One region of the Erwinia pyrifoliae DSM 12163 genome, then DNA from elsewhere that is predicted to be linked to it. Evidence: predicted binding sites of a transcription regulator. Region 1 holds the regulator's gene; the other holds the start of a gene.
What was found. Region 1 encodes PurR, which represses purine synthesis genes. Its sites were predicted from a motif close to CANGCAAACGTTTGCNTG; they were not measured.
Positions count from the first base shown of each region.

Region 1 (3,216 bases):
CTCGCATTGCTGCCTGCCGCAATGCACGAACTGTTAATGGAAATGATGCGTCTATTCATTACGCTTTTCATGCTCGCTTTCGCTCAGCTATTTTTTAATATGGCGCACGCATCGCCACAGGCTCCTGTTAATGCCGATCGGCACAAAGCTGACCGAAATATCGCGCGCGAAGATGAACGACGCAAAAAACGCCCGGTAAAAGCTTCCACAACCAAAAAAATCAAACAACCTCCGGTAAAAAAAACTAAACAACCCGCACGACCGGCGCAGCTAAGCACGGCGAAAAAACAAAAGTTAAAAAATAAAACCACTGTCGTTAAGCGCCCAACAAAAAAAAGCAACACGGTTAAAAGCCAGTCTGCCTACAAACCCGGCATCAAAAAGACAATAAAAAAACGTTACGGCAGGCAGCGTGCAGATCGTAAGACGGCTCTGTCGGCCCCTATAAAGCTCAGTAATGCGCATCGCATTCGTTATCAAAAAGCGCGTGAAAGCGCAGTGAATAAACTGATGGGCCAGCTGGGTAAACCCTATCTGTGGGGTGGCAGCTCGCCTAAAACCGGGTTTGACTGCAGTGGCCTGGTTTGGTACGCCTATAAAGATTTAGTAAAATTCAAAATTCCTCGCACCGCAAATGAGATGTATCACCTGCGCGATGCCGCTCCGATCAGGCGTGACAGGCTTGAGAAGGGCGATTTGGTGTTCTTCCGTCTCAACAGTAAAAGTCGCGCCGATCATGTAGGCGTCTATCTCGGCGGCGGTAAATTCATTCAGTCACCACGAACAGGTAAAGATATTCAGGTCAGCACACTGGGTGATGATTTCTGGCAAGAACATTACATAGGCGCTCGTCGCGTGGTGACACCGAAGACGGTTCGTTAACCGCTGGCAGACAATTTTCCCGCCGGGCCGCGAGACGAAACGCATTGCTGCCTCGTAATCAACGATTCCGTCTGGACTCATCGTTATCAATTTCGGTAAGTGATTTAACTTCGCCATTACCCACATTGGGTTAACAGTCTGCAATTATTCCTATCGTTAACAGTAAACATCTCGTTTTCTTTGCGCAGCCTTGTTAGAATTCATCCTCTGCGTTGCGCAACGGTGCCAAAATTTGGCTAAGCCAGCACTGCGCGTCCTGTTACGGACAAACCTTACCCCTTCCCGATTCTTTGAGACAGCCCCCAATCATTCTGTCCAGTCGGGAAAAGCCTGCATCCAGGCAAACGATTAACAAACCAGTTATCAGCAGGTTACTGATAACACCAGGAGTAGGATTTTCATGGCAACAATTAAGGACGTGGCAAAGCGCGCGGGTGTTTCTACCACCACCGTGTCGCACGTCATAAACAAAACACGCTTTGTCGCCGAAGAGACGCGTGAAGCGGTATGGGTGGCTATTAAAGCATTGCATTACTCACCAAGCGCCGTAGCTCGTAGCCTGAAGGTAAACCACACCAAAACCATTGGCCTGCTGGCAACCTCAAGCGAAGCACCCTATTTTGCAGAAATCATCGAAGCGGTGGAGCACCGCTGCTTTGCTCAAGGCTATACCCTGATTCTGGGCAATGCGCATAACAATATCCAAAAGCAGCAGGCTTATCTGTCGATGATGGCGCAAAAACGCGTGGATGGCCTGCTGGTCATGTGCTCTGAATACCCGGACGCGCTGATTGCGATGTTAGAAGATAACCGCAATATTCCGATGGTGGTAATGGATTGGGGCAAGTCACGCGGTGACTTTACCGACACGGTACTGGATAACGCATTTGATGGCGGCTATCTGGCGGGGCGTTATCTGATTGAACGCGGGCACCGTGACATTGCTGCCATCCCGGGTCAGTTGGAACGCAACACCGGGGGCGGGCGCCATGCGGGCTTTCTGAAAGCACTGGCCGAGGCCGGGATCACACTGCGTGATGAGTGGCTGGTACAGGGTGATTTTGAACCTGAATCCGGTTATCTTGCTATGCAACAGATCCTGGCGCAGAAACAGCGTCCGACCGCCGTATTTTGCGGAGGCGATATCATGGCGATGGGCGCAATCTGTGCAGCAGATGAAATGGGACTGCGCGTGCCGCAAGACATCTCGGTGATCGGTTATGATAACGTGCGCAACGCCCGATACTTCACTCCGGCGTTGACGACCGTACATCAACCGAAAGAGCGTCTCGGTGAGACCGCCTTTGATATGTTAATCGATCGCATTACCAGCAAACGTGAAGAGTCCCAGACCATTGAGGTTTATCCTTCTCTTATCGAACGACGTTCGGTGGCGGACGGACCTTACCGCGACTACCGCCGTTAATTGCGCATCGGCCCCGGATGCTGTTGCTCGCTCAGCCACTCGGCCTTCAGGGTTTCCGTGCTACCAAGATATTCCAGCAGCCAGCTCAGCGCCGGTGAGGCGCTTTGTTCCGACCAGCTCAGACAGCACGGACTGTCTGGAAAAGGTGAGCTAAGCGCCAGCTCACGCAGTTCGTTTCTCTGCAACAACGGTTGGGCGAAATGGCCCGGCACCATGCCAACGCATAACCCCGCGCCCAGACAATCAAAGGCGCTTTCCCAGTCAGGCACAACCAGCCGCCGCTGATTATCCAGCGTCCATGTTGTGCGTTTGGGTAGCGCGCGTGAGGTATCTTCCAGCACCAGCGAAGGCCACTCGCGTATCCACTCTTCAGTCAGCGGCCCGGGGCGGCTGACTAACGGGTGTAGCGCATTAACCACACAGCGCCAGTTCAGGCTTCCCATATCACGAAAAGCGAAACGCCCGCCAACCGGAACCGCCTGTGTAGCACCTATCGCCACATCCACCCGCCCGTCTGCCAGCGCGTCCCAAACGCCGTTAAACACTTCTGGCATGATATGCAGCTCCATGTCAGGAAAGTGGCGGTAAAAATCCACCACCAGCTGCCGCGTACGCGACGGGCGTACGATGCGATCGACAGCGATATTGAGCTGCCCGCGCCAGCCGTTTGCCACCTGCTGACAGCGGCGGCGCGTGGCTATCATTTTTTTGATGACAAACCTGCCTTCCTCGCTAAATACCCGTCCGGCGTCGGTTAACACCACATCACGATGCCGCCTTTCAAACAGACTTACGGCCAGCCATTCCTCAAGCTGGCGCACCGTATAGCTTACCGCAGAGGGCACACGATGTAGCTCAGCGGCAGCGGCGGTAAAACTTCCGGTCCGGGCCACGGCATCAATAACTTC
Region 1 covers NC_017390.1:2,132,887-2,136,102, forward strand. Annotated here, with positions in the region: gene EPYR_RS09515 (C40 family peptidase) at 46-882, shown strand; gene purR (HTH-type transcriptional repressor PurR) at 1,283-2,308, shown strand; gene punR (DNA-binding transcriptional activator PunR) at 2,305-3,216, opposite strand, start outside.

Region 2 (3,216 bases), 1.1 Mb from region 1:
GCCAAGCAGCTCCTGTGCATGCTCGGTGATCCCCACGCGGTAGCTGCCATCCGCTTCCTGGCGCACCCATTCATGGCTGTCGCGGTATTTCAGTTCATTCGGTACATTGCTCATTGACATATCTCCGGGAGACAAAATTAGTTCGTTACCGGTTTTCCGGCGCGGACAAAAACAGGTTTGGTCACGGTGACCGGCATGGCGCGGTTGCGGATTTGCACCACCGCCTGGTCGCCAATGCCGGCCGGGACGCGGGCCAGGGCAATGCTGCACCCCAGCGTCGGAGAGAACGAACCGCTGGTGATAACGCCTTCAAGCATGTTGCCGTCGGCATCGCTGAAGCGCACCGGGAGTTCGTTGCGCAGCACGCCTTTTTCGGTCATGATCAGACCGACCAGCCGCTCCGTGCCTTTGGCGCGCTGCAGCTCCAGCATCTCGCGCCCGATAAACTGGCGGTCTGACGGTTCCCAACCGATGGTCCAGCCCATATTGGCGGCCAGCGGGGAAACCGTCTCGTCCATCTCCTGTCCGTACAGGTTCATACCGGCCTCCAGGCGCAGCGTATCGCGTGCGCCAAGGCCGGCAGGCTGAACTCCGGCGGCCAGCAGCTGCTGCCAGAGTTCAGCCGCCTGTTCATTCGGCAAAGCGATTTCATAACCCGGTTCGCCGGTATAGCCGGTGGTGGCGATAAACAGTTCACCCGCCTGCACGCCAAAGAAGGGTTTCATCGCGCTGACAGCATCACGCTGGGCATCATCAAATACGCGTTGCGCTTTGCACTGCGCGTTCGGCCCCTGCACGGCGATCAGCGACAGATCGTCACGCTCGGTCAACTCCACGCCGTACACGGCCGCATGCTCTGCTACCCACGCCAGATCCTTCTCGCGGGTTGCCGAGTTCACCACCAGGCGGAAAAAATCTTCGCTGATAAAGTAGACGATCAGATCGTCGATCACCCCGGCGGAGGCGTTCAGCATCGCGGTATACAGGGCTTTGCCCGGCCGGGTCAGTTTGGCGACATCATTTGCCAGCAGATAGCGCAGAAATTCGCGCGTGCGTGCGCCACGAAGATCGACAATGGTCATATGAGAGACGTCGAACATACCGGCATCGCGGCGTACCGCATGGTGTTCATCCATTTGCGAACCGTAGTGCAGCGGCATCATCCATCCGTGAAAATCCACCATCCTTGCGCCGCTGGCCTGGTGCTGTGCGAATAACGGGGTTTGCTGAGTCATATTATTCCTGTCGCTGATTTCCGGTTGCTGATAGCGCCTGTTGCCGCCACCAGCGGCCTGACGCAAACGTTATCCTTGTTCCGAACTTATCATTGAATTTGCCCATTAACCATAAGGTAAACGAGGCCGAGTCCGGGCTAAGGCAAAATGCACCGCCGTTGAGCTTCCAGCTTTTTGCACTGGGAAAACGCGAATTGACGCACATAAATGGTAAATAACCGTCTAAAATGCAGTTTAAAAATAGATGACAGGCGCATATTTAATAAAAAATGACTGGGCAGATGCGCCAGTAGCATTATTTAAACTAATGCGAATGATTGCGTGGAATTAGAATATTTCAAACGATGTGCGAAAATGGGGCGTCAATATAACTGCTATCTGAATATCAACTCTGTGACTCAAAGACGAATGAAATCCGGGCCGATCACTGCCACAATGCAGCCCCGATCCGTAAGGCGGATGACCCTCTGCTGCCGCAAGCCGGAAAGCAGCGACCTGATTTCCCGGCTACCACTGACGTCCAGGCTGCTGCTTATCTGTTCCCTGCCGGTAAAACTGTACAGACCGTCTGCGGTGGCCAGCGTTTCGAAGCGCCGGTGATGTCCCTCCGCCAGAAATGCGGCATAACGTGCCGGACTCACCCAGGATAAGGCTTCCAGCGTGTCACGCCAGGCCATCAGAAGAAGGTGAAGTGAAGCGTTAGTACCGTACACGGGGCGACGATAGTCCGGTTTTCCTGTAGAAGGATCTGCATACTGAAATTTCCAAATGGCTTCATGATGTGCCAGACGATTACGCAGCTCGCGGATACGGCTGAACTTACGCGCGATGATATGGTGTGGCGTGCCCGGCGGCTTGCCGGAAAAGACATCTGCGATCAGGTGCGGCCACAGCAGGCTGCGGTTGCGGGGCTCGTCATATTCCGGCGTCAGAAACTTGGTCCAGAAGCCGAAGTCCAGCCCGGAGATGACGCGCTCAGCCGTCACCGCCTTTCCTGCATCCGTTATGCGTTTCGAGACTTTCCGTATACAGTCCTCTTCCCAGGCGGTCCTGTCGTAAACCGGCATGCCGCGGCGGTAGCGGATGTTGCCTTGCCGATCCAGCGCGTATCGCTTTCCCTGACGGATCCAGGCTTTGTCACCCATATAACGCGGCAAGTCAAATATCCAGTTGGCATCAGTGCGCCACAGGTTTACCGCACCGGGAGGTGGGTTATGACGGATGGCATAATCTATACTGTTACGCAGCGTAATCTCAAGGCAGTGCATCAGGGGCTGCATCGCACTGCACAGCGCCTTGTTCCAGTTGTACCCGCCCAGCGCTTCGTCCGGCTTCAATTTAAGCACGTCAATGTAAACTTTCAGGCGATCGGCGGAAATATAGTCTTCGACGTTCATGAAAGGCTCCGGTGCCAATAGCCGAGGCTATTGACCCTATCGTCAATACTTGTTAGTATATTTTTATCAAGGCTCAGATTTCTTCGGACCTGAGCGTACAGTTAGTACCGGAAAAGCCACCCTCGCGGTGGCTTTTCTCGTTTCAGTCATCACACAATCGAAAGGATCGAGAAAAGCCGCTGCATTATCACACCGATCCCGTTCATCTCCTTCATAAAGTACTCGTTGCTTATCAGGCGCAATGCAGGATGCGGAGACGACCGCCTGCACATGAAAACGTCCCTCTTTTGCACACAATGCCGATCATCTTAAATGAAAGGCATCAGGCAGAAGCCCCCCTGCAAGCACACGGCGCTAGCGCAGCCAGTCGGGCAAATCGTGCAGGCCCATCGCCTGTTTCAACAACCGTGGCTTAACTCCCGGCAGGTTATCAGCCAGCGCCAGGCCAATATCACGCAGCCATTTTTTCGCCGGATTGTTGCCGTCAAACAGTTCGCGGAACCCCTGCATGCTGGCCAGCATGACTGCGGCGCTGTGTTTGCGGCTGCGTTCGTAGCGGCGCAGATAAAGGTGCTGACCGATAT
Region 2 covers NC_017390.1:3,239,952-3,243,167, forward strand. Annotated here, with positions in the region: gene gcvH (glycine cleavage system protein GcvH) at 1-114, opposite strand, end outside; gene gcvT (glycine cleavage system aminomethyltransferase GcvT) at 138-1,235, opposite strand; gene EPYR_RS14765 (Abi family protein) at 1,634-2,632, opposite strand; gene ubiI (FAD-dependent 2-octaprenylphenol hydroxylase) at 2,987-3,216, opposite strand, start outside.
Region 2: the regulator PurR is predicted to act here: its motif matches at 1,295-1,312, upstream of gcvT (glycine cleavage system aminomethyltransferase GcvT).